3 regions of the Antricoccus suffuscus genome follow, and region 3 is predicted to be linked to each of the others. Evidence: riboswitches for the same ligand, from Rfam matches in the RefSeq annotation. Region 3 holds a riboswitch; each other region holds the start of a gene.
The links. A riboswitch is a leader RNA that binds a small molecule or an ion and turns the genes downstream of it on or off. The one in region 3 is predicted to bind S-adenosylmethionine.
Positions count from the first base shown of each region.

Region 1 (10,649 bases), on a different contig from region 3:
CGCGACCGTTCTGACGAGCGCGCTGGGCTAGGGTTGTTGCATGGCTAGAAGCATCGCGACCTCGGACACTGTCGGACTCGATGAGCTCCTGGAGTTCGTGCGACCGCGTCACCGACTGGTGCTGAGCACGACACGCGCCGACGGTACGCCGCAAATCTCGCCGGTCACCGGCGGCGTCGACAAGGGCGGCCGGATCGTGATCGCGACATACCCGGGGCGGGCCAAGACCCGCAACGCCGAACGCCGCCCCCAGGTTTCTATCTGCGTGATTTCCGACGAATGGAACGGCCCATTCGTTCAGGTCGACGGCGACGCGGAGGTCCTCCATATGCCGGACGCGCTCGACGGCCTGGTCGACTACTTCCGCTCTATATCAGGAGAGCACTCCGACTGGGACGAGTACCGCGAGGCGATGAAGGTCCAGAACAAGTCGCTGATCCGGGTGACGCCAACCCGCTGGGGGCCGATCGCGACCGGCGGCTTCCCGGCCGATGTCGCCGCTCGACTGGACGCCCAGTCGTAGCGACGTGTGACGTAACGAAGGACGTCATCCGCGTTGGCGGCTATTGCGGCCAACACGTATAACCTCCGCCAAGAGGACTAGCCCGCGGCCCGTGCGTCAGCAGAGTGACGCCCCTGCGGAGCCGACTGCGGACGCCGGGAACGCGCGCGTCTCAGGCACCGGATTCCACGGACCGTCGGAGCACTCGTATGTCCAGCGCGGACCCCGCGCCACTAGCTCACCGAGTGCGGCGACGAGCCGGTCCACGTCGCCCGCCGTAGAGCCCAACCCAAGACTTGCCCGTACGGCGCCGACGCCGTTACCAAAGCGCGCCAGCAATGGATGCGCACAAAACCGTCCATCTCGTACGCCGATCCCATGCTCGGCCGAGAGGTACGCGGCCACCTGACCGGGCGCGTAGCCGGCGACCGTGAAAGCGACGATCCCGACCGATTCGCGCGAGTCATCCCAGATACGAAGTACGTCGATCCCTTTGATACCAGCTAATCCGGCCAACAAACGGTCGCGCAGCGCGGCCTCGCGCGGCCCGCCGTCATGTGCCGAGAGCGCGTCGCACGCAGCCGCGATCGCCGCTGCCCCGAGCACGTTGGGAGACCCGGCCTCGTGCCGGGCAGGAGCCGAAGCCCAGATCGCCTCGCCGACCGTCACGTTGATCACTGCGCCACCGCCTGCGAGGTACGGCGGAGCATCGTCGAGCCAATCGCGCCGTCCGACCAGTACGCCGGCACCAAATGGCGCATAAAGCTTGTGTCCGGAGAACGCTAGATAGTCGACACCGCACTCCGCCAAGTCCACCCGGCGGTGCGGCACGAGCTGCGCGCCGTCGACCACAATCCTTGCACCGCAGCGATGCGCGATCTCAGCGAGACGCGCGATCGGCAACACCTCACCAGTCACGTTCGAGGCCCCGGTGACAGCAAGCAACGCCGCTGGGCGGACGGTCAGTTCGTCGGACAACCGCTCGCACGTCTCATCAATAGTTCCGGCCGCCTCAACGATGCGCGCATCACGCCAAGGCAGCAGGTTTGCATGATGCTCGACGTCGAGTACGACGGTCTCCCCCGGCACGCAGCCGGCAAGAAGATTCAGTGAGTCGGTGGTGTTGCGGGTGAACACGACGACCTGGTCGTCGCACGCCCCGATAAACCTGGCCACAGATGCACGAGCATCTTCGTACGCCGCAGTCGACACGCGCGAGGCGTAGCCCGCGCCGCGATGCACACTCGCGTAAAACGGCAGCAGTTCGGCGATCCGGTCGGTGACCTCAGAGAGGGCGGGAGCGCTTGCGGCATAGTCGAAGTTGGCATACCGGATGGTGCCGCCGGGCACCAACGGGACTTCAAGGTCGCTGCCCGAGACCCGCGCGTACGGCGTGTCGCATGCCGGAGCCGCGGCGCAAGCCGGCACGGAATCGCGGTTCAGCTCAGGATCGCGGTAATGCAACGCATCATCGAACTGGACAGCTGGGAGTACAGAAGTCATCTCAAAACATCCCTCGGGATAAGGGACTCGTAGGAAATCCAACTCAGGATGAGAGAACCGACGTCCTCGGAGTCCGCGCTTGCCGCCTCCGGTTTTGGAGGTACGGCCTGGTCGTCACCCGGAGCACCCCACCGCGGTGGAGGGTTGCCGACCAGCGAGCCGGGGCTTGACGCTGGTACTCATGACCTGGGGAAGATAGTGACAGACGTGCCCGTGACGCGTCAACTCGGGGTACGTCGGAGCCGGCGACTACATTCATGAAACAGGCAAACTTCGGAGGTATATATGAAGATCGGTCAGCTCGACGTACTCCCCGTCATCGACGGTTCCATGCAGGCGCCGGCCCGTGACATCCTCAGTCGGCCCGGCGTAGACGACGCCTGGGCGTGTCACAGCGAACTCCTCGACGACAGTGGAGCGTTGCACATGACCGCCGGCGGGTTCCTGATCCGCACCGGTGGCCGCATCATCGTCATCGACACCGGACTCGGCACCATCAAGGCCGACGACGTCCAGGTCGGTGGATTCCTTGACAGTCTGCGCGGGTACGGCGTCGAGCCCGCCGATGTCACCGACGTTCTGTTCACGCACCTGCACTACGACCACGTGGGCTGGGCGACGTCGAAAGGTCAGGTGATCTTCCCGAACGCGACATATCGCGCGCACGCCGCGGACTGGGCACACTTCGTGACCGCCGACGACGCCGTACCGGGCGCGGTCAAGAAACTGAAACCGATCGAGCCGCAGTTGGAACTGTTCGACGCCGAACACACTGTCGCGCCCGGCCTCGACGCGCGGCCGGCGCCCGGGCACACTCCCGGTACGACGCTGTTCATCATCTCCAGCGAGGGGCAGCGCGCGCTACTGCTCGGCGACATCGTGCACTCGGTCGTCGAACTGTCCGAACCCGACTGGCAGGCGGTGTACGACGTCGACGCCGCGATGGCCAGCGCCGTACGCAATGCGATCGCCGACGAAGCGCTAGCGAAGGCCGACCTCGTGGCCGCGGGACACTTTCCGGACCTCGCCTTCGGGCGAATCCTCAAGAGTGACGGGGTACGACGATGGGAACGCGTCGGGCGTTGACCTCCGGTCGCTACCATCCAATGAGTGAGATCTAAACGTCGTAAGCCACCACGGCCCGCCCATCGGGGCCCGTGGGCATCGACGCTGCGGGTAGTCCTCGCCTTGTACGTCGTATTCGGGATCGTCGCGGGGATCGGCATACTCACCTTCGGGCCGTCGGCGCCATTCGACCCGTCAGACTCGTCGTCCGCACTGGACCGACTTTCCTCGGACCCGGCCGGCAGTACGTCGCGCTTCAACAGCGGCGCCGCCGAACAAGAACCCTCGTGGAGCGCCGACGACTTCCTCGCCGCGGTTAAAGGGCACGACTCCGGCGGCCAGATAGTGCGAATGCCAGGTGCGCAGACCTACCTCGATGACGCGGCTGTCGAGGCGGCCATCGCGGGGAGCAATCTCGTCGTTGTGGTCACCCCACCGACCCCGCTTGGGGCCGTCGAGAAGACCCGAGTCCGCGACAACACGGTGCAGAAGTTCTGGGCTGCCAAGCGCGGGCTAACTGTCATCATGGTTCACGGTCAGGCGGCGTACTTGCCCGGACCGGACCTATATATCCGTACGACGCCGCAGGGCGGAATCCCGATGCGTGAGGTGATGCGCACCGCGGACATGACCCCATCGGTGATCTACGTCGCGACGGAATCGGTCCAACACGCGAACAAAAACGATCAGCCGCGTGAGTACCCGCCGGGCAGCGGTGCGACCACAGCAAAGGACCTGGCGCTGACCGACACTCGAGCGCCCACAAGTGCCGAACTCGCCCCGATCACCAAAAAATTGAACTCCGGCAACCTCTACGTCGACCCGTCCATCAAACACAAACCCAAGTACAACAAGGCCTGGGGCGACGTCGCACCCGGCAAGAAACTCAAAGTTGTCATCCTCCCGTTCGCGAAGCCGGGCACCGCGATCGACTACACCGCGGCCCTGAAGAAGAAGTACCCTCACGACGCCATCCTGGTGATGACCGGCAAGTGGGTCGAATCGGCAGGCATCAACCGGCAGACGATGGTCGACGCCATGATCCAGACGTACGGTCTGGGCGGCTTCGCACTCGACGAGGCCTCGCAGCAGCACGCCGGGAAGATCCTCGACTGGATCACCAGCATCGACGCGTCCGCCACCGAAAGTCACGCGTTCGCGCGCCCCCTGCCGGTCCTGCCGAAGCCTGGCTTCCCGCGGTGGGCGTCGTATCTGCTCCTGGCCACGTCGCTTGTCATTGCGGCCGGTTTCGGCGTCGATTTTCTGCTCTCGAAACGCCCGAACGCCGCCGAGCTAAACGGTCAACACTGGCGCGACCGGGTGGCGGGCGGATTCGCCGCCAGCTATCTCGACCTCTCGAGTGCGCCGTACCTCGGCAAGGACGGCAGCCTCGACAAACCGGCCTCGGTGCAGCACCTACTAGATAGCGCGTACGCCGACCTGCTCACCCTGCGCGGCATCAACGTGGACAAGAGCCACAAGCGAGCCGAACATCTGGCGGACACGATCTGGCACGCCCTGGATAAGGCCGCCGCGGCGCTCGACCGACCCGAAGCCGGGCCGACGCAGACGATGCCGGCAACTCTGCGCACCGCGCCGGACCCGGCCACCGTCAAAGAGGACCGCGAGCGGCAGACGAAGATGCACAATCAAATCAGGGGCTGGCTGATCACGGTCTGCGTCATCGGCGGTCTCGTTGGCGGGTTCTTACTCCTCAACAAGGTCCGCGAAGCGAATATGGACGACCATCCGGACATGAACGTCACAGCCCTGAGCACGTCGAACATCATGACCGTCGGCGTGGACGGCGTCGACGTCAAGGCACTGCGGCACATCGTGGGCGATCGCGGCATGCTGGTCGCGGTCAGCAACAAATCGGGTGAGTACAACTCCGACCTGGCCTACAACATGGCCAAGAACTACCCGGACGCGGTCGTCTTCGTGATCAAGGACGGTGAGGTCGACTCGGCGGAGATCGGGTCAAGTGTCCAGGAAGGTGACTACGACCGGTACTCCCTCATCGACGACTACACGGGTCTGGGGAACAGCGAGGCCGGTAACGCCCCGCTCGTTCGGCAACTCGCGTTGCTCTATGACCGGCTCGGCGCGGACGGCTCGATCGACAACGTCAACCGTACGACGTACGACCCGCCGTCGCCGCCGTGGGGCTGGATCGCCGCCGGGCTGGCGGTCTCGCTGGCCGCCGCCGGCCTGATGGTGCGCACCGGGACGCGGCAAGCCGCCGCCCGAGAACGTGAACGGACCGAGCAGCGGGCCGCACGCGAAGCGCTCGCCACGCGAGCCGCCGGCATCGCACTGCTGCTGCTGAAAGCGCGCGACGAATCCACCTCGGATACCGAGCGGCTGGCGAGTCTGGGCGCGGAGTATTCGGCGCTCCTGCAACGGCTCGATGAGGTCGACCCAGGCGACATCGACACGCTCCGCAGCGACATCGACGCATTCGGCAAAAAGGTACGCGCCACCGCGCCGAAGGCCAAGGGGCACTAGCTCAGGAACTCATCGATGAGCCACGACGTCAGAGTCCAGCCGATATCATCTGCGGGCGGCGTACAAGCGCCGCGGGCGGACCGACAAAGTAGACCGAGGAGGACGCGCGTGCCCACGTGGCTCATCCTCGCTCTCGCCGTTGCCATCGTCGTACTGGCGGCGTTCCTGACCGCTTACTTGCGAGTACGACGCGATCAGAACAAGTCCTTTGCGCCCGCAATCCGGGCCGTGCGCGCCCGCCTTGAGGCCGTCACGTACGAGATCGATACCAGCCCCGTCGACGTCGACACCTCCGAAGCCGCAGGCATCCGCGACACCGCCGAGGCACTGCTCGCGACGGCCGAGGACCGCCGTTCGGCGCGTGTCTGCGGGCGCGCCGATCAACTGCTGCTGCGGGCCGAGCGGGCACTGCTCACAGCGCGTAGCGGCGTTGCGCACGACGGGAAACAGGGCGGAAAGTAGTGCGTCGTACGACCGCGCATCGTCGCCCCGGGTGGTTAGTCGTACTGCGCGCGTTTCTCGCGACGTACGTCGTACTCGCGCTCGTGGGCGGGATTCTGACGATTGCCGCTACCGCGAGCCCGTCGTTCAACAGCAACACCGACGGCGCCAACGCAATCAGTAATGACGTCGCCGACAGCATCTCGCGGTTTAACCAGGACAGCGACAGCGAGGAACCCTCGTGGACCGGCGACGACTTCCTCGCCGCCGTCGCCGGGCACGAGTCAGGTGGGCAGATCGTGCGCATGCCGGGCGCCGACACCTACCTCGATGACGCCACGATTATTGCGGCTACCGCCGGGACCAAGGTGCTCGTTGTCGTCACCCCACCGACCCCGCTCGGCGCCGTAGAGAAGACCCGCGTTCGCGACAACACCGTGCAGAAATACTGGGCGCAGAAGCGTGGGCTGTCGGTCGTCATGGTGCATGGTCAGGAGGTCTATCTCCCCGGGCCCGATCTGTATGTCATCTCGACACCCTCGACCGGCGTACCCATGCGGGAAGCGATGCGCACCGGTGATGCGACCTCGACGGTGGTCTACGTCGCCAAGACCGCGGCCGCCTACGTGCCCGGGACGTCGGACTATCAGGACATCACCCACGCAGGCTCGGACGCCACGACCGCCAAGACCCTCGCTCTCACCGACACGCGCCCTCCGACCGAAGCCGAACTCGCGCCGATCACCGCCGCCCTGGACGCCGGCGATCTGTTCGTCGACCCGTCGATCAGCCCGCGACCCGAATACAAAAAGGCGTGGGGTGCCGTCGCTCCCGGCAAGACGCTCAAGGTCGCGATCCTTCCGTACGCCGCACCCGGTACGGCGGTCGACTACGCAGGCGCTCTCGCGCAGAGGTACCCCGACGACGCCGTACTTGTCATGACCGGCAAATGGATCGAGTCTGCTGGCGTGGACCGGCAGATCATGGTCGATGCCTACATGCAGGTCTACGGACTGGGCGGATTCTCTTTCGCCGCGTCCGCGCCCCAGTACGGCGCGGTCCTTGACTGGGTCACCAACGTCGCCGGATCGGCGATCAAGAGCCACGCGTTCGACCGTCCCCTGCCCAGCCTGCCCGAGACCAGCTTTCCCCGCTGGGTGTCCTACTTGCTGCTCGCGACCTCGCTCCTCATCGCCGTCGGCTTCGGCCTCGAGTACCTGATTGAGCGGCGCCGGCCGGTGAGCAGTCAGAGCAGGCAACAATGGCGCGACCACGTCTCGAGTGCGCTCGCCGCGAGCTATCTCGGTCTCAGCACGGCGCCGTACCTTGGCAAGGACGGCGGCCTGACCAAACCACCCGAGATCCAAGCACTACTCGACGGCGCATATGCCGATTTGCTGACGTTGCATGGAATCGACGTAGATCACGAACCTGCCCACGCCGGGCAGATCGCGCTCGCCGCTTGGGACGCACTGGATCACGCCGCGCGCGACCTAGACCGCCCAGGGTCCGGGCCGACACAGAGTCTTCCAGCCGCGATGCGCGTCGTACCTGAACCCGCTCGGCCAGCGAAACCGTCGCTTTTTGCCCGTATAAAAGCGAAGTTGACGAAGCGGGTGCGGCGCGCGGACAAGCCGGCACTCGTAGGCCGCGTGGTCATTGTCGTCGTGATTATTGGGTTCGCCGGGTTCTTCGTGAAGTCATTGACATCGCCAGCGGACTTTTCCACCCAGACCACCGCCGACATCTCGGCGCTTTCCACATCCAACGTCCTGTCCCTCGGTGACCTACCACGCAAGGAGATAGCCGCGATCTCCCAGGACATCGGCAATCGGGCCATGCTGGTCGCCGTCGCCGACTCGTCCCAGACCACTAATCCCTACAATCTGGCGAACGCGATGGCGGCCGAGTATCCCGATGCCGTCGTCTTCGTCGTCCAGGATGGGGACGTCAAGGCGGCACAGATCGGCTCCGACGCGCGGATCGGGAAATACAACAAATACTCGCTGATTGACGACTACTCCGGCCTCGAGAATCCTTCGGGAGGCAACGAACCCTTAGTGCGACAACTCGCGCTTCTCTACGACCAGCTCGCCGCGGAACACTCGATCGCACAAGTCAACCGCAACAGTTACGACCCGCCGACCCCGCCGTGGGGCTGGATCGCTGCCGGGCTGGTGATCGCGCTCGCGGCGACTGCCTTCTTGGTCAGTGCGGCGACCCGGCGTACCTCGCTACGCGAACGCGAACGCGACGAGGAACGCGCGACCCGCGAAGCACTGTCTTTACGGCTCGGCGCAGTCGCGCCCGTCCTGCTCGATGCCGGTCCCGCAGTAGACCAAGCGCTGTTGGCACGGCTCGGCGCCGAGCACTCCGCGCTAATGGACCGAGTGGCCGCCGGCGATCCGACCCAGCTCGACGACCTGCGCACCGAGATCGACGCGTATGTGCAGAAGGTGCGATCGTCCGTGCCCGCGGTCCGTCCCTAAGCCACACCCGGCGTTACGTACCCGCGGCAGGGGCGCATCGTCACCCCCTGTCACGCGAAACTCCCCCTTGTCGCGGCACTGGAGGCGGGACAAGGAAGCGGCTGAGCGCATCTAGACACCGGCAAACGCGCGACGGTAGGCGGTCGGCGTGGTCTTCACGATCCGACCGAAATGCACCCGCATGGTCGCGGCATCCTTGAAACCGGACCGTACGGCGACCTTGTCCATCGGATCGTCGGTCTGCTCGAGAAGGTGCTGGGCATATTGGATTCGCTGCTGCACCAGCCATTTGTACGGCGTCGTGCCGGTCTGTTCGACGAATCGGCGCGCGAAGCTGCGAGGTGACATGGACATCGACGCTGCCATGTCCTCGACCGTGTGCTCGGCCGCGACATCGGCGAGCAATCGGTCGAGCAGTTCCGACAGCGCCGAGTCGCGGCACTCGACGACCGGCTTGTGGATGAACTGTGCCTGACCGCCGTCGCGCTGCGGCGGCACCACCATCCGGCGGGCGATCTTGGTCGCGACCTCCGCACCGTCGCTCTCGCGAACCAGGTGCAGGCACAGATCGATCGCGGCCGCCGTACCGGCACTGGTCACTACCCTGCCATCGCTGACGTACAGCACATCGGGGTCGACGATGATGTCGGGAAAGGCGGCGCGGAAGGCGTCGATGTGGTGGTGGTGCGTCGTACATCGGCGTGCGTCGAGCAGCCCGGCGTGCGCCAGCGCGAAGGCGCCGGTGCAAAACGACGCGACGATCGCTCCCCTATCCAAAGCCGCTCTAAGCGCCTCGACCATCTCCAGCGGCGGCGGTGTGTCCGGCCGTGCCCACGTGGGCACGATAACCAGATCTGCCCTGGAGGTACGTTCGAGCCCGTACGGCGTGGTGATCGTAAAACCACCGACCGCCTCGACCGGCCCTGGCTCGAGCGCGCAGACCGCGAAGTCGTATTTCGGTACGCCGTCCGCGACTCGATCCACGCCGAACACCTCAACCGCGACGCTCAGCTCAAATGGCGACTGCGGCTCGGAAATGATTGCTACGACATTACGGATGCGCTGTCTCGCTGGCATGGGGTCGATAGTCGCACACCATTGGCAGTAATCCAATGATAGTTGTCATTTCTGCCAATGGAAACGGGGTCTAACTACGCCGATGCTTGAACCATGAAAACGCGACGGAACACCGGAATCACCCGCTATATAGCCAAGGCGGGCAAGGCCATGAACCGGCTCCTTGCGCCGGATTACTCCACATGGGACCGCAGCTCGGGCCGCATCCGCGAGCAGGAACGCCGTACCCAAATCCGCTAACTGATCGCCTCGTCGCCGCGGGCTGAATCGGTTCTGGCTGCCGTGCTCAACGAAATGCGCGCTCTGCCCCGTCTACGCGTACTTCCCAACAATACCGGGCATTTCGCGTTTGATCTGGTCGGCGGAGTCCTTCGTAAGCTCGTAGGTTAGCTCTGTTTCGCTTCTTAGCACCTTGGACACGTTGGTCCACTTGGTGCCCACCGCCACAGGCCCCGACGTTGATTGCGTACAGGAAATCGTGCCTGGATCCCAATGGACGGCGTTGGCGAAGTCGCGAAGGTATGCCGCGACCTTCGCGCTGTCGACGGGGACGGAAAAGGTGCGCTGGACTCGAACCACGATTATGAATTTGCCCTTCTCGGTCCTTTTCCCCGCCTGCCTGACTGTCTTCTTAGCGGCACGACGGAGCGCTGAGCGGAGGTCCGAGCACGGGCCGTACGGTATCGATCATTGTCATTCCGTGTTCCTCCGTTTGGTTGCGGTGTCTGCGTTTCAGTGCACGTCGAGAGCGAGATGCACCTGGTGGTCTGCGTGTAGCGCACCAGTGGTTCCCGTCGCGACCACGTACCAGGTGAGCACGGTGTGCAGCGACCTGAGGGTTGCCACCGCGTCTGCGGGCACACCGAGTTCGAAGGGGAACGCCTTGGCGGTTCCGGCCGGCATACTCAGCTGCTCGGCGAAGTGCACGGAACCGTGGCGCACGAAGACCGAGTATTGGGCGCCCTTGGCGATGACGTTCTGTCCGTCCCCTCGAACCAGGCGCAGATCCACATCGAGCGACTTGTAGGTCACCGCCTTCGACGCTTCGACAATTACCGTGCCGC
Region 1 is NZ_PVUE01000004.1:123,151-133,799, reverse strand. Features, by position in the region: gene CLV47_RS07030 (PPOX class F420-dependent oxidoreductase) at 41-523, shown strand; gene CLV47_RS07025 (aminotransferase class V-fold PLP-dependent enzyme) at 620-2,005, opposite strand; SAM riboswitch class IV at 2,076-2,192, opposite strand; gene CLV47_RS07020 (MBL fold metallo-hydrolase) at 2,291-3,091, shown strand; gene CLV47_RS07015 (hypothetical protein) at 3,116-5,578, shown strand; gene CLV47_RS07010 (hypothetical protein) at 5,687-6,040, shown strand; gene CLV47_RS07005 (hypothetical protein) at 6,040-8,508, shown strand; gene CLV47_RS07000 (helix-turn-helix domain-containing protein) at 8,620-9,585, opposite strand; gene CLV47_RS22000 (hypothetical protein) at 9,679-9,825, shown strand; gene CLV47_RS06990 (hypothetical protein) at 10,318-10,649, opposite strand, start outside.
Region 1: another riboswitch for S-adenosylmethionine. It lies ahead of CLV47_RS07025 (aminotransferase class V-fold PLP-dependent enzyme); the one in region 3 lies ahead of CLV47_RS15870 (DUF1737 domain-containing protein).

Region 2 (10,649 bases), on a different contig from region 3:
GATGAAGAACACGCCAAGCTGCGCGAACTAATGCTGATGTACAAGAACAAGGCGGCGTTCAACTCCGACATGGCGAGCCGCTATCAGGCCGCGCAGACCCGCCTTCGCAAATTCGAGGACGCGGGCCCGCCCCAAGGAGTACCTCGAGAGCAGCACGTCTCGATGAGACTGTCTGGCGGGCGGACGGCCAAACGTGCCGTCGTGTGCGATGCCCTGGAATTGACCGGTCTTATGAAGTCCTTCAGCACCGAGATTTGGTACGGCGAGCGCCTCGCCGTACTGGGATCGAACGGTTCGGGCAAGTCCCACTTCTTACGTCTCCTCGCCCGCGGCGGCAGCGATCCGGACGCGGAGCACCAGCCGATCGGCGATGTCGATATCTCTGAAGTCGCACACACCGGCATCGCGAGGCTCGGTTCGCGGGTGCGGCCTGGTTGGTTCATCCAGACTCATGAGCACCCCGAACTGATGCGCCGCACCTTGCTGCAGATACTGCACCACGGCGATACGTTCCGAAAAGGATTACCCAGAGAGCAGGCGTCCCGGGTCCTCGACAGATACGAGCTGGCGCGCAACGCCGAGCAGAAGTTCAGTTCGCTGTCCGGCGGTCAGCAGGCCAGATTCCAGATTCTGTTGCTTGAGCTGTCGGGCGCGACGCTGCTGCTACTCGACGAACCGACCGACAACCTTGACCTGCAGTCGGCTGAGGCGTTGGAAGATGGCCTCAACGGGTTCGACGGCACCGTGGTCGCGGTAACCCACGATCGATGGTTTGCCCGAGGTTTCGATCGATTCCTCGTCTTCGGTACGGACGGCAGCGTGTACGAGTCACCCGAACCGGTGTGGACGGAGACCCGCGTACACCGTGCACGTTGAATCACCGCACGGGCAACCCGGATCGGTCGGCAACCGATGTTGCCCGTCCTCACGTAATACGAACGTCGCCGGACAGAATGTGGAACGCAGGCTAACCGGCTTGATTGCCGCATGTCGGTTGAGGGCTATGTGTGGCGTCCCCGGCTTCGTGTCATGAGCAGCACGAGTCCGCCTGCCAGGATAAGGCCGACTCCACCAAGCGCCGCGGGCAACAGCGGCGCGCCAGTCTTTGCCAACTGCGCGTCGTACGCCGTCGGTGTGGCTGCCACCGAATCGACCGAGCCAGCGGTTGCCGGCGTAGTTGCTGTTGAGGTAGCTGGCGTCGTCGCCGTTGTGGTCGTAGGTGTTGACGGGGGAACGATCTGCGCGGTGACCGTAAGTTGCGTCGTCTGGGTCGTCGCGCCCAGTTGTGCGGTGATCGTCGTCGTGATCGCGTCAGCAACCTCCGTGGTGTTGATCGAGAACGTCGCGCTGGTCGCGCCGGCCGGGATCGTCACGGTCGCCGGCAACGTGATCGCGGGTGAAGACGCGGACAACGCTATGACCGTGTCGCTACCGCTCGCCGGATTCACCGTAACGGTACCGGTCGTCTCACCGCCGCCGACGAGGCTAGAGTCCGCGACTGTGACACTGGTCAACGAGGTCAACGTATAACTGATGACGACCTGCGGCGCGGCGTCGAGCGCCGCGGTGCCGGTGGTGCCGCCGGGCGCATAGCTCGACCCGCCGCCACCTGAAGCGAAGTAGCCTCCGCCACCACCGCCGTAGAGACCGCCGCCACCACCGCATCCACCGCTGTCGCCATTCAAGTCAAAGGTGGGAGTCGCTCCGGCACCGCCTTGACCGATCGCGCCGGGCGATCCCCCGGTTAGTCCTGCGGCACCGCCGCCGTTAACGCTCGCACCCCCACCCCCGGACCACCCATTGAAACTATCGGCGCCGTCAGCGCCGGGTCCACCACCACCGTCGGCCGAGTAGCACCCCCCGCCACCGCCAGGAGCAACGACCAGCCGAGAATCCAGCGAACTGCCACCGCCGCTGGATACGGTGCGCACGTCCGACGCACCACCGCCACCAGCGCCGTTATCGTGCGGGTCGCCATCCCCAGTGGGAACACCGACACCACCGTCTCCGCCGCCGTTAAACCCACCTGCCACCGACCCGTCGGGACCGCCGTTCGCCCCCGGTCCGCCGACCTCCACAAAAAGCGTCTGCCCGGCCGTGACCGAATAGCCGGTAATCGACGCTGTTCCACCCGGCCCGCCGGTCGAAAACGGATTGGCGCCGCCGGGCGCACCGACGGCGGACACATCAACCATCGCCACCCCGTCCGGCACGGTGAATGTCTGTTCGCCCCCGGTGTAGCCGTAGGTGCACGTGACCACCTGGCCCGACTGCACGCAGCCGTTCGGCAGGCCCGGAGCCGCGTAGGACGGCGTACTGAAACCTGGAAGCGTCACCGCCACCAACGGAGCCAGCAGTAGCGCTCCGACGGCCATGCGCCGCGATGAGCGCCCTTTCCTTGTACGACGGACCCCTGCTGGCATACACAACCCCTCGTCAAGGGATCAAGCATTAGCGCAGGCCAGACCCCAAATTGCGTCAGTTTCGCCGACGTTACGGGATGCACTTGCACATAAGAAGACCCAGAAGCGACATCGCAACAGCACCGATACCTACGCGCCGTACGCGCTGGCCGTGCCGCGATACGTCGTTCGCCCTGATTGTTTCAGGGTGTAATCGCCGCTGGCGCGACCGCCTCAGCAACGACTTCTTCTTTGAATTCGGTGGCCTTGCCGGCGAGCGACATGACCGCAGCGCCACACACCGACAGGGCACCGGCGACGAGGTAGGGCACCTTATAGTTGCCAGTCAAGTCGTATAGCCAGCCGAGCAGGAACGGTCCCCCTGCCGTACCAACGACGACAATCAGCTGCGACACGCTGAAGATTCGCCCGTAGTCGCGTACGCCGAACCGGTGGCCGATCAGCACCGACTGCAATAGCAGGACGTTGCCGACGGTCGCGCCGAAGACCACGATCGTGCCGAACAGCGCCCAGGCACCGTAGGCAAATGCCATCACCACCAACGACGCGCCCTGCAGGATCCCGAGGACGATCGTGAAGCCGGTCATCGGCACGCGATGCACAATTCGTCCGGCCGCAAGACGTGCGATCACAGACATTCCCGCTAATACCAGCGTCGCGAACGACGCTGCGACAGCGCCGGTTCGCTCTTCCGCGAGCTTGACTATTTGCTGTAGTCCGCCGACCTGCGCGGCCATCATCAGCACATACGCAATTGCCATTGCGATGAAGAAGCGGGATCGGACCGCGGTAGCGTATGCCTCTCCGGTCGGCGGCGGGGGCGTGATGTCACGCTCGACGCGCGCGCCGTCAGGCAGCCAGCCCATCGGCTGTGGCGCCGGCTTGATCATGAAGATGATGACCGGGACAGTTCCGAGCAGCCAAATGACCGCCAGGATCGGTGAGGCCGTCCCGAGGCCGACTGAGTCGGACAGCCACTTCGCGATCGGGGTGAACACCATGCCACCAACGGACAACCCGGTCGAAGCGACGGAAAGCGCGACCGCACGACCGGTCTGATACCAGCGGGTGACGACCGTGGTCGTGGGGATCAGGCCCGACGCGGCGAAACCGAACGCGAAGATGATGTAAATGGCGTACAGCTGCCATATCTCGTGCGCCTGCCCGAGTAAGGCAAGCGCAACCGCACCGACGATAGCGCCGACCACCATGACCTTGCGGGCATCGATGCGGTCGATTAGCTTCGCCACGAGCAGCCCGAGGATGCCCGACGTCACGAAGAACACCGTCGTCGCGAGCGAGATCGACGACAACGACCAACCGCGTTCGTTGCTGAACGCGTTGAGGTACACCGCGAGCCCGTAGAAACACAGTCCGGACGTCGTCGTCAGTGAAATAAAACAGCCGGCAACAACCATCCGCCCCGGAAACCGCTCATTAGCCACGATTCGGGACTCTATCGGCAAAGCGAAGGACGTCGTACCGTGGGCATACAACTTTGTACGGGGGGTCCTTTGTGAACGCTTCTGTGGGCAGACTCCGGTTCGAGCATGAACACGTGGTGACGTACGACGAACTCATCGAGCAGGGTATCGCCGCGCGCACCAGGGTTCCGCGCAGTGCGCACCGGGTCTATACGCCGGATCCAAAGCGCGACCCGCTGGGCATCCTGGCCCGGCAGCACGAGAGCCGGCTCCCCGACTTAGTCCCGCTGCGCATTGAGCGGATGCTTCAGGACCCATTTTCCTTCTATCGAGGCACCGCGGCCCTCCAGGCCGCCGACCTGGCCACCGAAACGGTCACCGGCGTCAACCTGTGTATTTGCGGTGACGCGCATATAGCCAACTTCGGCCTGTTTGCCTCACCACAACGCACGATGGTGTTTGACCTTAACGACTTCGACGAGGCCGCTTTCGGCCCGTGGGAATGGGACGTAAAGCGCTTCGTCACCAGCGTCATCATCGCCGCCCAGCACAAGGGCAGAAGCGTCAAACAGACCTACGCGACCGCGATGCACGCGGCCGCCGCATACCGCGTCGACTTGCGCCAGATGTTTGACCTCAGCGCGGTTGAGCGTTACTACGTGCGCGCCGACGTCAAGGCAAGTGACCCGCGATTCCACCCGTCGTGGCAAAAAGTTATCAATCAAGCGCTGAAGGGTGCAAAACGACGTACCTCTGAGCGGGCGATCAGGAAGATCACTCGCCGTGCCGCGGACGGAACGCTCACCATCGTCGAAGACCCACCCACCCTCATGCACGCCGACGTCGGCGACGAGCGCGAAGTAGCGCAGATTGTTGACCAGTACCGCGCGACCTTGCCACCCGATGTCTCGGTCCTGCTGTCCCAGTACACCGCCACCGATGTCGTACGACGCGTTGTCGGCGTCGGCAGTGTCGGCACGCGTTGCTACATCGTCGTCATGACCGGCGCGCGCGGTGAACCACTTGTGTTACAGGTTAAAGAGGCCACCGACTCCGCGCTCACTACGTTTGGCGTCGCGCCGGCATCGCTTCCACCCGGGACGCATGGGCCGACCGATCACAACGGGTACCGCGTGGTGGCGAATCAACGCATTTTGCAGGCGGTGTCTGATCCGTTTCTCGGCTACATCGAGGTTCATGAGCACACCTATTACGTGCGGCAGTTCCGCGACGGCAACGTCTCCATCGACGCGGCCGACCTCGAACCAAGGGTATTCAACGAGTATGTGGAGGCCTGTGGCACTGCGCTCGCACGTGCCCACTCTCAAAGCCCGAATGCCGCGTTTATCGCCGGCTACCTCGGCGATAAACCTAAGTTCGACGAGGCCGTCGTGCGGTGGGGTTTGGCCTACGCGCGCCAGTCGAACGAGGATTATCACGCGCTGCGTAAGGCATCACCGACGCTGCACGAACGTGACAGCTAACCGCCTTCGTTACCGGCGACGGGGAGTTCGGATGCCATCGCGTCGTCGCGATATTCGGTGGCCCGGCCAGCCAGCGACATGACTACGGCGCCGGATACCGACAGCGCGCCCGCGATGATGTACGGCACCTCGTAACTACCGGTCACGTCGTACAGCCAGCCCAGCAGGAACGGACCGCCCGCCGTACCGACGACTACGAACAACCTGGACACGCTGAACAGGCGCCCGTAGTCGCGTACGCCGAAATGGTGCCCGATCAGCACCGACTGCATCAGCACGATATTGCCGATAGTCGCGCCGAATACCAGGATCGTTCCGAACAGTGCCCAGGTCCAATAGGAAAATGCCATGAGGACCAGCGAGGCGCCTTGGGTGAGTCCAAGCCCAACGGCGAATGCAGTCATCGGCAGTCGATTGACCATCCGGCCGCCTGCGAGCCGGGCCACCACGGACATCGCGGCGACGGCGAACGTCGCGAACGCGGCCGCAACCGGACCAGCGCGTTCTTGGGTCAGCTTCACGATCTGCTGAAGGCCGCCGACCTGCGCCGCCATGATCAGCACGTAGGCGACGGTCATCGAGCGGAAGAACCGCGACCGCCAAGCAGTCGCGAATAGTTCACCGGTGGGCGCCGGCGGCACGACGTTGCGTTCGACGTGCGCACCGTCCGGTAACCACCCCATCGCCTGCGGTGCAGGTTTGATCATGAATACGATGACCGGCACCGTGCCGACCAACCAGACAATGGCCAGGATCGGCGAGGCCTTGGCGAGACCGACGGCGTCGGACAGCCATTTCGCGATCGGCGTGAGCACCATGCCCCCGACCGACAGGCCGGTGGACGTGACGGCGAGCGCGACCGCCCGACCGCTTTGATACCAGCGAGTGACGACCGTCGTAGTCGGTATCAGGCCAGCGGCCCCGAACCCAAACGCGAAGACCGCGTAGATGAGATAGAGCTGCCACCGCTCGTGCGCCTGGCCGAGTAACGCAAGCGCGACCGCTCCGACGATCGCGCCGGCCACCATGACTCGCCGCGCATCGAAGCGTGCGATCAGTTTCGCGACGAAATAGCCGAGGACGCCCGAGGACACGAAGAACACCGTGCTCGCAAGCGAGATCGACGACAGCGACCAGCCGCGCTCGTTGCTGAACGCGTTCAGGTACACGGCGAGCCCATAGAAGGACAGACCCGACGTCGTCATCAAGGTAATGAAGCAGCCAGCAACCACCATCCGACCGGGAAATCGCGCAGCAGCCATGTTTCGGACTCTATGCCCACGCGCCGCTGACAAAGGTCACATATATCGTCGAACCGCTGCGTGCTAACGTGTTTAACAAGGTTACGAGCCCCAGTGACAAGGTCCGGCTGGCTGGGCAGCAACCCTCGTACTTGCGGCGGGGTGCTCCGGATAACGACCAGGCAGGTCTCATCCGAGTCCCTGCAAGTGCAAGCCCATTGGGCTTCGGTATGTAGGAGTTCCACCATGTCGCGCTGTTGTTGCTGACTGAGCTAATCACCATTTAGCGCCTGACCCGCACCGCGGTACAGGCTATTTCGAGCGCGCCTGCGGCCGCTCGCCACCCCTCGCTCCCCTTCGCGGGTCTCTGCACGCTTGCCATTACGTCGGCGGCGCTACAGGCCTGCCCTGAAAGGAAACTTGTGTCCGCACCTGTCTCGACTGCGGCTCCTGTCCGAGTCCGCAATTCCACCCGAAAGGTCGCCGCGGCATCGTTCGTCGGCACCGCAATCGAGTGGTACGACTTCTACATCTACGGCACCGCCTCGGCGCTTATCCTCGGCCCGCTGTTCTTCCCGGGCGCCAGCGCGTCGGGCGGCGTGCTCGCCTCCTTCGCGACGTACGCCGTCGGATTCTTGGCCCGCCCGCTCGGCGGTGCGATCGCCGGACACCTCGGTGACCGGATCGGTCGCAAACGTGTGCTCGTGGCATCCCTGCTCCTGATGGGAACCGCTACCTTCCTCGTTGGTTTCCTTCCGACCTACGCCACGATCGGCATTGCCGCCCCTCTCCTGCTAATCCTGCTGCGTCTTCTCCAAGGGCTCTCGGCAGGCAGCGAATGGGGTGGCGCGGTATTGCTTGCGGTCGAACACGCCCCGGCCAAACGACGAGGCTTGTATGGCGCAATCCCGCAGACCGGCTCGGCCGCGGGCATGATCCTCGCGACCTCGACGTACGCCGGAGTTCAGGCATTGGTCGGTCACGAGGCCTTCCTGTCCTGGGGTTGGCGGATTCCCTTCATCGCCAGCGCCGTACTCGTCGTCGTCGGATTGATTGTGCGGTTGTCCATCACCGAATCGGCCGAGTTCCTCGCCCTGCGCGACGAGGACCGCTTGGAGAAGGCGCCCGTCGTCGAGGTGTTCCGGAGCAACTCCCGCGAAGTGCTGCTGGCCGTCGCGATGCGCCTCGGCCAAATCGGCTCATTCACCCTCTACACCGTGTTTGCACTGACCTACCTCGCCAACCACGTCCGCGCGGACGGCGCCGACATCGGCCTCGTCGCGACCATTATCGCGTCGGTGATCGGCCTGGCCAGTACGCCGCTATGGGGCGCCCTATCCGACCGATTAGGACGCCGGCCGGTCTACCTGTTCGGCGCAATCTTCACTGCCGTGTTCGTCGCTCCGGCCTTCCTGCTGCTCGACACCGGTTCTAGCGTGCTGATCATCGTGACGTTCATCCTCGGCATCAACATCGGACACGACAGCCAGTACGGCGCGCAGGGAGCGATGTTCTCCGAGCTGTTCCCCACCCAAGTGCGCTACAGCGGCGCCTCACTTGGCTACGCGATTGGCGCCGTACTCGGCGGTGGCTTGACTCCTCTTGCCGCGGCGTGGCTGCTCGGTGTTGGCGCTAACGCACCGTGGCTTGTGGCGGCGTACATCGCATTCCTGGCAGTACTTTCAGCGACCGGGGCCTACTTCGCCAAAGAGACCCGACATGTGACCCCTACTCCAACTACGCCCGAATCCCCCAACGAACTGGTAGGTGCCCGATGAACCGCAAGCTATCCCTCAACGCATTCGCCATGGCCTGTGTCGGACACCAGTCGCCCGGCCTATGGGCACGCGACGATGATCAAAGCGCCGACTACACGAGCCTCGAACATTGGATCGACCTGGCGCGCCTCCTTGAGGATGGCGGATTCGACTCGCTGTTCCTCGCCGACGTACTGGGCACGTACGACGTCTACGGCGGGTCCCGTGACGAGGCCGTCCGGGTGGGCGCTCAGGTGCCGGTCAGCGATCCGATCCCCGCTATATCGGCGATGGCGGCCGCCACCAAGAATCTCGGATTCGGCGTGACGGTGACGACGACGTACGAACAGCCCTATGCGCTCGCGCGACGCTTCACCACGCTCGATCACCTCACCAAGGGCCGAATCGGCTGGAACGTCGTCACCGGTTACCTCGACTCGGCAGCCAAGAACCTCGGCTTTACCGCGCAGATCCCCCACGACGAACGCTACGAGATCGCCGACGAATACCTTGAGGTCTGCTACAAGCTCTGGGAACACTCGTGGGAGGACGACGCGGTCGTCCGTGACCGTGAGCGCGGCATCTACGCCGACCCGGCGAAGGTGCATGACATAGGCCATCACGGCCAGTACTACGACGTACCCGGCGCGTTCCTGTGTGAGCCCTCGCCGCAGCGGACCCCGGTGATTTTCCAGGCCGGCGCGTCACCTAGAGGCCGTCAGTTCGCCGCCAAGCATGCTGAGGCAATCTTTGTCATCGGCCCGACTCCGGCTGCTGTGCGGCGTACCACTTCGGCCCTGCGCGAAGAGGCCGAGAAGGCCGGCCGAGATCCATACTCCATCAAGATCATCGCGGGGCTGACCGCGATCGTGCGTGAATCCGACGAGGAGGCGGCCGACCTTCTGGAAAGCTACCGCCAATCGGCAAGCCTCAGCGGGGCACTCGCGTTGTTCGGCGGCTGGACAGGGGTCGACCTCGCCGAGTACCCGTACGACGCGCCGCTCGTGCACATCACCACGGACGCGAATCGATCGGCCCTGGATGCCTTCACGCGCGACGCCGATCATGAGTGGACCGTAGAAGAGTTGGCGCGCTGGGTCAGCATCGGCGGCCGGGGACCCGTCATGGCCGGCTCCCCCACCACGGTGGCGGACACGCTCGAGGAATGGCAGCAGGAAGCCGACGTCGACGGGTTCAACTTCATGTATGTGACCCGGCCGGGGACCTTCACCGACATCGTCACGCACCTGGTGCCGGAGTTACGTCGCCGCGGACTCGTCGCACCAGCGCCGGCTACACCCGCGAGCCTGCGCGAGCGTCTCGGCACCGGCGATGGCGCGCGGTTATCCGCAGCGCACTACGCGCGCTCGCTGCAGATCGCCGCGCCCACGCCTCGCTGATCCGAGCACGGGAATGGCACCTCGGACAGGAACCCGACGCTTCGGGTAGGGCATTATCCGCCCGAAGCGCCACCTTCCTTTCCCGAAGCACCAGATCTACGATCGCCCCTCGGCTACCGCCTTGATGCGTGACAACCGACGGTCCCAGCCGGAAGCGATGCGCTCGAGGTCGGCCGCGACAGTGACCAGGCGCGCCCCGAGGGCGACGTACTGCAGCTCTCGTCCGCGTCGCTCTGCGGACACGAGTCCGACTTCCTCGAGTACGCCGAGGTGTCGCGCAATCGCCTGACGACTGACCGGAAGCTCCGCGGCAAGCGCGGACGCCGAGGCCGGCGCCCGGCCGAGACGGGTAAGGATTCCCCATCGAGTGTCGTCGGCGAGCGCCGCAAACACGGCCACCTGGCCGGCGGCTGGCTCACCGGTCGGCATCGGCACCGACCTGGGCAAGATGCTTTGCAGCCAAAGCAATCTCTTTGGTCCAGCCGTCGGCATGGTCATCGAACCGCGCGCGGCGTTGCTCGGCACTCTCGGACAGCGACTCGAAACCACTCTCGGCGACTCGTAGAAGCACCGCGTCGGGCGCGGTTTCCTCGATCCAGAACTCGACCAGAGTCGACGTGCTGTCCGTGTCGTCCTTGTCGATGAGCCAGCGGAATGCCGCATACTTCGGCTCATCTAACTCGACCGTGCGAAACGCGAATTCGCCGTATTCGGCGTGGTGCACTACCTGCAGGTCTCCGCGTTGCTCGATCCGCTGTTCGGTGATCTCACCGTTGTTGATGTACCAACCGGGCTGGCTGATCAGGCCCCATACTCGAGACGCCGATGCGTCGATTGCAATCTCCCGCTCGATGCGGTCCATGTTGTCCATGTCCTGTACCTTTCCCTTATGCGTTAAGTGCAACATCAGTGTTGCACTA
Region 2 is NZ_PVUE01000006.1:174,035-184,683, forward strand. Features, by position in the region: gene CLV47_RS09430 (ABC-F family ATP-binding cassette domain-containing protein) at 1-876, shown strand, start outside; gene CLV47_RS09435 (glycine-rich protein) at 1,002-2,375, opposite strand; gene CLV47_RS09440 (MFS transporter) at 2,606-3,868, opposite strand; gene CLV47_RS09445 (DUF2252 domain-containing protein) at 3,982-5,331, shown strand; gene CLV47_RS09450 (MFS transporter) at 5,328-6,593, opposite strand; SAM riboswitch class IV at 6,673-6,788, shown strand; gene CLV47_RS09455 (MFS transporter) at 6,995-8,350, shown strand; gene CLV47_RS09460 (LLM class flavin-dependent oxidoreductase) at 8,347-9,729, shown strand; gene CLV47_RS09465 (ArsR/SmtB family transcription factor) at 9,826-10,158, opposite strand; gene CLV47_RS09470 (SRPBCC family protein) at 10,145-10,600, opposite strand.
Region 2: another riboswitch for S-adenosylmethionine. It lies ahead of CLV47_RS09455 (MFS transporter); the one in region 3 lies ahead of CLV47_RS15870 (DUF1737 domain-containing protein).

Region 3 (10,649 bases):
CATTGTCTCGCTGCTGCACGGATCGGACTCGATCCGCGACGTGATCGCGTTTCCGAAGTCCGGGGGCGGATACGACGCGCTCACGCAGGCGCCGGCGCCGATCACCGCGCAGCAGCGCAAGGAAGCCGGCGTGGACGCCAAGCCCGAGGCCGCCCAGCCCAAGTCCTAGCGACGATCCGCGGGAGGTTGCGCGATGATCCGCGTGAAGTTGCCAAACGATCCTCGGGAAGTTGCCTAACGATCCGGGGAAGTTGCCTGACGATCCGTCATGAACGCGCCGAACGTCCGATCATCCATCGTACATTTGTGCCAATCTGCAGCAAAGTCTTACGGGACCTGTTGCGAAACGGTACATATGTGACCTTTTGGCGACGAGAAACGCCCGCACGACGGTACGTACTCATGAGTCGTGCGCTAGGAGCTCGCGGACGGTCGGTTTAGGGACGCGCAGAGATGGCGGCGTCGAGGTCCTTGATCAGGTCGTCGGTGCTTTCGAGCCCGACCGACAGCCGGACGAGGCCGTCGCTCAGTCCGATCGCCGCTCGGCCCTCCGGACCCATCGCCCGGTGCGTGGTCGTCGCCGGATGAGTGATCAGGGACTTCGCATCGCCGAGGTTGTTGGAGATGTCGATCGTGCGCAGGCCGTTGAGGAGCGCGAAGGCCGCGTCCTTACCCGTGCCCGCGCCGGCGTCGAGCTCGAAGGTGATCACCGTGCCGCCGCCGCTCATTTGCTGCGTCGCCAGTTCGTGCTGCGGATGTGACTCCAAGTAGGGATAGAGCACCCGGCGTACGGCGGGCTGACTTTCCAGCCAGCCGGCGATCGTCAGCGCCGACCGCACCGAGTAGTCCACGCGCAGTGACATCGTCTCCAGGCCCTTGAGCAGCGTCCACGCGTTGAACGGGCTGAGCGCCGGGCCTGTATGGCGCATCAGGTGCTTGACCGGACCGTTGACGAAGTCGTCGGTCCCGAGGATCGCGCCGCCGAGGACCCGCCCTTGACCGTCCATGTGCTTAGTGCCGGAATAGACGACCACATCTGCGCCAAGCTCGAGGTTGCTCTGCAGCAGCGGGGTAGCAAAGACGTTGTCGACGACCACCTGGGCGCCAGCCGCGTGCGCGAGCTCGCTGACGGTACGCACGTCCACCAGCTCCTGCAGTGGGTTGGACGGTGACTCGAAGAAGACGGCGGTGGCCGGGGTCGAGAGGGCTGCCTCCCACTGCGCGAGGTCGCTGCCGTCGACGAAGTCGGTCTGGACGCCCCACCGCGGCAGGAGCTCATTGAGTACGACGAAGCAGGACCCGAAGAGACTGCGCGAGGCGACTACGCGATCGCCGGCGGCCAGCAGGGCTGCAAGGGCATTGAATACGGCAGACATCCCGCTTGCTGTTGCGAAGCAGGCTTCGGCGCCTTCGAGGAGCCGCAGCCGTTCCTGAAAAGCCGCGACGGTTGGGTTTCCGTAGCGCGAGTAGACGAAGCGTTCGACCTCGCCGGCGAACGACGCCTCCGCGGCTTCGGCCGACTCGAAGACGTAACCCGATGTCAGAAAGAGCGCCTCGGAGGTTTCATCAAACGGGGTCCGGTCCAGTCCGCCGCGCACCGCTCGTGTCTGCGGGCTCCAGCCGGCAACGAGGTCGCGCTCTGCGTTGGGGTCCAGTCGCGGCATCGTCATTTCTTCTTCCATGGCTGGTCGCTCTGTTGCCATCCACCGTCGGCCTCGAAGCCGCCGAGGATGTTGTACGCCGTATGGCCCGCCTCGGTAGCGACGACGGCCGAGTCGATCGAACGACGACCGGAGCGGCACAGGAAGAGGATCTCTTTTCCTTTGAGGTCGGCGATCTCGTCCAAGAAGTCGGGATTGCGAGAGCCGTCGCCACGGTTCCACTCGACGAAAACGGCCGGCGTACCCACGTCATCGGTGACCGGTACGCCGACCTGCTCCCACTCGTCGACGGTGCGTACGTCGACGAGTACGGCACCCTCGCGCAGTTTGTCGACGGCTTGGCTGACGGTCAGGTCTCCGGCGTACGTCATGAGGTCTCCTGGGTATGCGTAAGGATGTGGGGTTGAACAACGGCCTGAGCGGCGACGACCTGGCCGGCATTGACGGTCACCGAAGGGCTGCCGTAGAGGACGTAGCCGTCGTCCAGGGCTGCGGAGATCTTCTCGCAGAACGAGCGGTCGTCGGTGCCGGTGAGGAGGCGGTAGGACAGGGGAGCGTCAGGCGACGCGGGGTCAGACACGGGTGTTCTCCTTTTCGCGCTTGCAATGATCTTGCCGAGTAATCACCTGAGGCACCCCGCCGCAAAAAGAGGGTTGCCGGCCAGCAAGTCAGGGCTTAGCGCTGGTCCTCATTACTCTGTACCGCTTAGTATACTCACGGCTTCCGAGCTCCGTCGACCAGGTTGTGGTACGGCGCTCAATGCATTCCTTGGTCCGCACTTGGAAGTGTGCTAGGACTGGTGCAAGGCGGCTCCGTGATATCGGTCACGGCTCGGCGAACCGCCTCCGCGAAGCAAGGGAGCACACTGTGAGCGACAGACTTGGCTTTGGCATTTTCATGGCCCCGTTTCACCCGGCCGGGGAGAACCCGACGCTGGCCATCCAGCGAGACCTGGAACTGGTGGAGCATTTGGACCGGCTCGGGTACGACGAGGCATGGATCGGTGAGCATCACTCCGCCGGCAGTGAGATCATCGCGTCGCCGGAGATCTTCATCGCGGCGGCCGCCGAACGGACCAAGAACATCCGACTCGGCACCGGCGTCACCTCGCTGAGCTACCACAATCCGCTGTGGGTCGCCGAACGCATGGTGCTGCTCGATCACATGACCCGTGGGCGGGTCATGCTCGGCGTCGGACCCGGGTCCCTACCCACGGACTCGGCCATGATCGGGCTGGACCCGACCGACACCCGCGAGTTGCTGCCGGAGGCCCTCGACATCGTCGTACGTCTGCTCAAGGGCGAAACGGTCACCCAGCAGACCAGGACGCACAACCTCATCAACGCTCATCTGCATCTGGCGCCGTACTCCAAGGAGCTCGAGATCGCGGTCGCGGCCGTCGCCTCACCCAGCGGACCGCGCCTCGCCGGCCGTTACGGGCTCGGCTTGCTATCAATTGGCGCCACCCTGACCGCCGACGGTTTCGACGCGCTCGCGCTGCACTGGGACGTCATGGAAGAGCGTGCCGAGACCTACGGCGTCACCGTCGACCGCGACGCGTGGCGGCTGGTCGGAATCATGCACATCGCCGAGACCCGTGAGCAGGCCTACAAGGACGTCGAGTTCGGCATCGAGCAGTGGTTCAACTACTTCCAGAAGATTGCCGCGTTCCCGCAGATGGGCGTCGAGGGCCACAACCTCAAAGAGATGATCGACTTCGTCAACGAGGCCGGCGTAGGCGTGATCGGCACGGTGGAGGACGCCAAAGCCCAGGTGGAGAAGCTCAAGAATCAGTCCAAGGGGTTCGGCACGATGCTGTTGATGGCGCACGAGTGGGCCAACCCCGAGGCCACCCGACGGTCTTACGAGCTCATCGCGCAGCACGTGATGCCGCAGTTCCAGGGCCAGTCCGCCGCCACGATCGAGGCGCGCGATATCGCCAGCGGTAAGCAGAAGGAGTACTCCGATCAGCAGCTCGCCGCGGTCGCGCACATGACCGAGAAGTACCAGGCGGAGGTCGCCGCAAAAGATAAGTAGCACCGATAACCAAAGAAGTGCCGGGGTACGGCGAGCGCGCGGCTCGTCGTACCCCGTTGTCTGCCCGATAGCAGCTGCGGTCGGGACGCCGCGATCGGCTCACCTCGACCGTCAATGCCTATAACTACAATGCCTAGCGCTACAAGGTATGCTGGCATACCTGGGAGGCGCCATGAATATCGACAAGGATCTGGTCGCCGCTATGGCGACCCCACTGGTGCTCGCGATCCTCGCGAAGGAGCGGAGCTACGGGTACGCCATTCTCAAGCGGGTGCGCGAGCTCTCCGGCGGGGATCTCGAGTGGACCGACGGCATGCTTTACCCGCTGCTTCACCGCCTGGAGCGGCTGGAGTACATCAGCGCCGAATGGGGGAAGTCGTCCGAGGGCAGGCGGCGTCGCTACTACGACATCACGGACTCCGGCCTCGCCCAGCTGGCCGAACAGCGGAACCAGTGGGTCGCCGCGACACGGACGCTTGGAAGTATCTGGGGTCCGGCGTTTCCGGCCGCGGGAACATGAGCATGGATACGGTCGAAAGCCTGATCGGTGAGTGGCGGCAGGCCATCCTGTGTGGGCGCGCCGTTGATGCAGCTGACGCTGAGGAGCTCGAGAGTCACCTGCGCGAACAGGTCGACGAGCTGAGGTCGGCAGGGCTCTCTCGCGAGGAGGCGTTCCTGATCGCGGTCAGGAGACTCGGCGCGGTGGACGCCATTACCGCCGAATACGCCCGCGAACACGGCGACCGGCTCTGGAAGCAGCTCGCGATGCCGCGCCCCGGCCGAAGTGGCCGCGGACCGCTGGTGATGATGCTCGGGTTCGCGGTTCTGACGGCCGTGCTGCTCCAAGTTGGTCGGCTCTTCTCGGGGGCGCCCGATGCGACCAGCATGTGGTTCGTGCGGGACGTCGGCTTTTTCGTGCTGCCGGTGCTCGCCGGATACCTTGCGGTGGTACGCCGGATGCCACGCAATCGGATGTTCGCGCTCGCCGCACCGGTAGTCGTGCTCGCGGTCGCGATAAACGTCTTCCCGTTCGCTCACAATGCGACCACCGACGTGCTGGTGGCGATCCACCTGCCGATTGTGTTGTGGTTCGTCGTCGGTGTGGCGTACGTCGGCGGCGACGTACGTTCGCCGGGACGGCGCATGGACTTCATCCGGTTCACCGGAGAGTGGGGGATCTACTACGCGCTCATCGCCCTCGGCGGCGGCGTACTGCTTGGCCTGTCGGCGCTCGTGCTGACGCCTATCGCGCCGCATGCCATCGAGGGCGTCATGCTCTGGGTTGCCCCCTCGGGTGCAGCGGGTGCCACCGTCGTTGCGGCGTGGCTCGTCGAGGAGAAAAAGAGTGTCATCGAAAACCTCGCGCCCGTGCTGACGGCGATATTCACGCCGCTGTTTGCCGTGATGCTGGTGGTGTCCGCGGTTGGCTACCTGGTGGCCGGTGTTGGGCACGAGTTCGACCGCAATTTGCTAATCGTGTTCGATGTCCTGCTGTTGGTCGTCTTGGGGCTTGTGGTCTACGGGATCTCCGCCCGGGAGTCCGGACGATCAGCGGGGTTGATGGATGCGCTCCGCCTTGCCGCGGTGGGCGCGGCGATCGTGCTCGATGTCCTGGTGCTGGGATCGATGGTGGCACGGGTCGGGGAGTTCGGGTTCACGCCTAATCGGATCGCGGCACTCGGGTTGAATCTGGTGCTGCTAGCGAATCTTGCGGTGACGGCCTGGCTCATCGGCCGATTGCTTGGCGGGAAGGCTCCGGCGGTGCGTCTGGAGCGGTGGCAGACGGGGTATTTGCCGGTATTCGCGGGGTGGGCGACCATCGTGGTGCTGGTTGTGCCGGGCATATTTGGGTTTAGGTGAGGGCTGGGCGTCATTGCTGAGCTCACCAACCGGTCGACTAACGTACGGCGCATGACCGAGTCTGTGGATCTGCCCGAGGCGTTTTATCTTCCGAAGGGCGACGGGCGGTTCGAACCGACGTTCGCGACGATGAGTCCATGGAACGCCGATAGCCAGCATGGCGGTCCACCTTCGGCGTTGCTGGCGACCTGCATGGACGATCTCGCCGGCGGTCCGGGCCTGCGACTGGCACGCGTCACCGTCGACTTCCTGCGGCCGATCCCGCGTGCGGAATGCACCGTCGAGGTCGCCGTTACGCGGCCGGGCAGCCGGGTCCGTAAGAGTGAAGCGTCGATGTCGGTCGGCGGGGAGGTCGTCGTACACGCCAGCGCCTGGCATATCGCAACCGGTGCCCAGCCGCCCGACCTCGGCGTACACGACCAGGCGGTCGAACCACTCCCGGATGAGCAACCGCAGACCTACTTCCCAGGTATCGGACGGTGGGGGTACGGCGAGGCCATCGAATGGCGGTTTGCACTCGGCAGCTACGGCCAACAGGGCCCGTCGAAGGTCTGGACCCGGATGCGCATCCCGCTGATCGCCGGACGCGAACTGACCGGGCTTCAGCACGCACTCACGGTCGCCGACTCGGCCAACGGCTTGTCCAACGCGCTCCCGTTCGGCGAGTGGCTATTCATCCCGCCGACTATGACCCTGACGCTGCTTCGCCATCCGGTAGGCGAATGGGTCTATATGGATGCCCAGACGACCTTGGCGAACGACGGGGTGGGGATCGCGCGGGCCGACCTCGCCGACAACGACGGCGCCATCGGCACCGCGATGCAACCCCTTCTGGTTGCACCTCTCTGAACCGCGATTTGGCGGATCAGTAAGTTGAAGGCATGGCTGATCAGAACTCGCACCCCATCCTCGAACGTCATCTTTTCGGTCCCGGGCCGACAAACGCCTATCCGGAAGCGACTGCCGCGCTCGGCCTGCCGTTGCTCGGACACCTCGATCCGGAGTTCCTGCGGATCCTCGACGACACGTGCGCGGATCTGCGTACGGCGTGGGGGACGACCAACAAGCGCACCCTGCCGCTGTCGGCGACCGGCTCGGCCGGCATGGAGGCCGCGTTCGTCAATACGGTCGGACCCGGTGACGTCGCGGTCATCGCCGTCAACGGCTTGTTCGGTGAGAGGATGTGCGACGTCGCCGCCCGCGCCGGTGCGGAGGTCGTACGAGTCGACCATGAGTGGGGTACGCCGGTAGACGCGCAGAAGGTCGCGGATGCGCACCCAAACCCGAAGGTGATTGCCGCCGTACACGCCGAGACCTCGACCGGCGTGCGATCGGACATGGCAGCGCTCGGCGCGCTCAAGGGCGACGCGCTGTTGATCGCCGATGCCGTCACCTCGATCGGCGGGATTGAGCTGTGCGCCGACGAGTGGGGCATCGACGTCGGCTACGCCGGCACCCAGAAGTGCCTGGGCGTCGCGCCCGGGCTAGCGCCGTTCACCATCTCCGATCGCGGATTCGAGCGCCGCATCGAGAAGCCGCAGTCCTGGTACCTCGACCTCGGCATGCTCGGCGGGTACGTCGGTGAGGCCACCGGCGGCCGCACCTACCACCACACCGCGCCGGTTGCGATGGTTCGCAGCCTGCACGCCGGACTCAAGCGGGTACTCGCCGAGGGTCTGGAAAACGTCGCCGCGCGACACTACGCCGCCGGGCAAGCGCTGCAGGACGGCCTGCAGGAGATGGGCCTCGAGCTGTTCGCGCAGGACGGTTTCCGGCTGCCCGAGCTGACCACCGTCAAGGTGCCCGAGGGCGCCGACTCGGCGAAGGTCCGCGGCTACCTGCTCAGCGAATACAACATCGAGATCGGCGCGGGAGCGGGCAAGTTCGCCTCGACCGTATGGCGGATCGGCCTGATGGGCCCCAACGCGCGGCCGGATTCGGTAGCGCTGCTGCTGGCCGCTATCAAGGACGCGCTCGCCGCCACCAAGTAACCCGATTCCAAACAGCACCTCCCACGAAAGGTCGATTAAAAATGCGTGTCGTAGGCGTCATGGAGTTCAACGGGCCGCAGGCTCTTCAGGTGTACGACGTACCCGAGCAACACGCGGGTCCGGGTGAGGTGCGGCTCAAGGTCTCCGCAGCGGCCGTCAACCCGACCGACACCTACATCCCGACCGGTCAACAGCGCCGGCCGAACGACACGCAGACAATCGAGCCGCCGTACGTTCCAGGTATGGACGCGGCCGGTGTCATCGACGAGATCGGCCCCGACACGCAGACCGACCTGAAGGTGGGCGACCGAGCCATGGGGATCGTCATCCCGAAGGGTGCGCACGGCGGCTACAGCGAGAGTCTCGTACTCCCGGTCGGTTCAGTGGCGAAGGCCCCCGCCGGCACGAGCCACGTCGAGGCTGCGACCCTGCCAATGAACGGGCTCACCGCGCGGCTCGCGCTCGACCTGTTGAAGCTGCGCCCTGGGCAGACTCTGCTCGTCACCGGCGCGGCCGGCGCGTTCGGCGGCTACACGGTGCAATTGGCCAAGGCCGATGGACTGCGGGTCATCGCCGATGCGGCCGAAAAGGACACCGAGCTAGTTAAGGCACTCGGGGCCGACGTAATCCTGCCGCGCGGCGACGACCTAGCGGCGCGGGTTCGCGAAATCGAGCCGGACGGCGTAGATGCTGTTGCGGACGGCGCACTGCTCAACGAACTGGTGATTCCGGCCATCCGCGACGGAGGAGCGCTCGCGGCGGTACGCGGTTTCAAGGTCGCCGAAGAGCGTGGGATCGTGAGCCACCCGGTGTGGGTGCGCGCCTATGCCGAGGAGCAAGGAGCGCTCGACACGCTGCGTCAGCAGACCGAAGACGGCGTAGTGACGTTGCGGGTCGCGCGCACGTTTCCGGCCGCAGAGGCCGGGGCGGCACAGCAGATGCTCGCCGCCGGCGGCGTACGCGGCCGCCTCGTCATCGAGTTCTAAGGTCTGCCGGAGTTATCGAGTTCTAGGTCAGCCGGACTTGCGGCGGAAGGTGCGACCGCCGCCCGCCTTGCGGTGCTCCCCGTGGATCTTCGAGTCGCCGTGCGCCTCTGCGGCGGCACTGTCATCGCTGTGTTTCTTGTTCTTGCGGTTAAGCGCGTCGAGGAACTTCGCCTTGACGTCGTCTACGGTGCCCTCCTGAGCCGCCGACTGATCCGGATCGGGCGCGCTGGTGTCGGGCGTTGATTCACTCATGCGGACTATTTAACGCTACGACGCAAGCGAATTCGCCGGGCCGCACCGACAGGCATGTGAGTACGTCGGTGTAGGCGCCTAGCATCGTGGACATGGCTTCGCTGTTTGAGATCACTTCACCGGACGAGCCGCAGCAGCGAGCGGACTCCGACGACCCGAATGCGCCGCTTGCGGTGCGGATGCGCCCACACGGGCTCGATGAGGTGGTCGGGCAGCAGCATCTGGTCGGTCCGGGTACGCCGCTGCGCCGGATCGTCGAGGGTGACACCGCGATGTCGGTGATCCTCTACGGCCCACCGGGCACCGGCAAGACCACCCTTGCGCACGTGATCGGGCATGCCACGGATCGGCGCTTTGTGCAGTTGTCCGCGCTCAACGCCGGCGTCAAAGACGTGCGCGCGGTCATCGAGGAGGCCAACAAGCGCAAGCTGCGCGGCGGCGAGCAGACGATCCTGTTCATCGATGAGGTGCACCGCTTCTCCAAGACCCAGCAGGACTCGCTGCTGTCGGCGGTAGAGCAACGCACCGTGGCGCTGATCGCGGCGACCACCGAAAATCCATTCTTCGCGCTCGTCTCGCCGCTATTGTCGCGCTCGCTGCTGCTGACCCTCCAGCCACTCACGGACGAGGACGTGCAGGCGGTCATTTCCCGTGCGCTGGTCGACGAGCGGGGGCTCGGCGATCACTACAAGCTGACCCCCGACGCGCTCGATCACATCGTTCGTACGGCGGCCGGCGACGCACGGCGTGCACTGACGTCGCTCGAGGCCGCCGCCGACATCGCCCACGGCGACGGGCTTACGCAGATCGACTCGGACCTGGTCGCGAAGGCCGTCGACATCGCGGCCGTCCGCTATGACCGCGACGGCGACCAGCACTACGACGTGGCGAGTGCCCTGATCAAGTCGATCCGCGGGTCCGACGTCGATGCCTCGCTGCATTACCTCGCGCGGATGATCACCGCCGGTGAAGACCCGCGTTTCATCGCCCGCCGTCTGGTCATCTCGGCCAGTGAGGACATCGGGATGGCCGATCCGAGCGCGTTGCAGACTGCGGTCGCGGCGATGCAGGCCGTGCAGTTCATCGGCATGCCCGAGGGCCGGATCCCGCTGGCGCAGGCGGTCGTACACCTCGCGACGTCACCGAAGTCCAACGCGGCGTACGCCGCCATCAACGAGGCCATCGAGGACGTACGCCGCGGTGCGCTTGGCGCGGTGCCGCCGCACCTGCGCGACGGTCACTACGCCGGCGCCAAAAAGCTCGGCCACGCTACCGACTACGTCTATCCGCACGCGCTCGACGAAGGCGTCGCGGCGCAGCAGTACGCGCCGGACGAGATCGACCGGCACGACTACTATCGGCCTACCGCGCGCGGCGCGGAACGCGCGATCGGTGAGCGTCTGGGCAAGATTCGCCGGATACTGCGGGGCCGGTGAGGTCACGGGCGTTCGCGCCGGCGGACCTAAACGGTAGTCTCATGCGCGACCCCGTTCGTCAACGATGAAGGAGCACCCCGTGTCCGGTGGACAGATCGCCGCGTTAATTGCAGCTGGCGCATTTCTGTTGCTTGTCCTCCTGCTTGCCGTCCCGATCCTCAAGCTCGGCCGCACCCTGGACGAGGCGACGCTTGCCATTCGTACGACGCATGAGGGTGCGACCCCGCTGCTCAGCAACGCGGTCGACACGGTCAAGCACGTCAACACCAATCTGGAGAAGGTTGACGGCATCACCGCGAGCGCGGCAAGTATCGGCAGCAATGCCGCGGCCCTGACGTCGGTCGTGGCGAGCACGATCGGGGGCCCGCTGGTCAAGGTCGCGTCGTTCACGTACGGCGTGCGCAAGGCCGCGACCAACCGCTCCAA
Region 3 is NZ_PVUE01000015.1:42,425-53,073, forward strand. Features, by position in the region: gene aspS (aspartate--tRNA ligase) at 1-169, shown strand, start outside; gene CLV47_RS15860 (O-succinylhomoserine sulfhydrylase) at 438-1,670, opposite strand; gene CLV47_RS15865 (rhodanese-like domain-containing protein) at 1,667-2,032, opposite strand; gene CLV47_RS15870 (DUF1737 domain-containing protein) at 2,029-2,241, opposite strand; SAM riboswitch class IV at 2,253-2,357, opposite strand; gene CLV47_RS15875 (LLM class flavin-dependent oxidoreductase) at 2,529-3,698, shown strand; gene CLV47_RS15880 (PadR family transcriptional regulator) at 3,871-4,218, shown strand; gene CLV47_RS15885 (permease prefix domain 1-containing protein) at 4,221-5,558, shown strand; gene CLV47_RS15890 (thioesterase family protein) at 5,610-6,407, shown strand; gene CLV47_RS15895 (pyridoxal-phosphate-dependent aminotransferase family protein) at 6,440-7,549, shown strand; gene CLV47_RS15900 (NADP-dependent oxidoreductase) at 7,591-8,535, shown strand; gene CLV47_RS15905 (DUF5302 domain-containing protein) at 8,563-8,787, opposite strand; gene CLV47_RS15910 (replication-associated recombination protein A) at 8,880-10,223, shown strand; gene CLV47_RS15915 (DUF948 domain-containing protein) at 10,303-10,649, shown strand, end outside.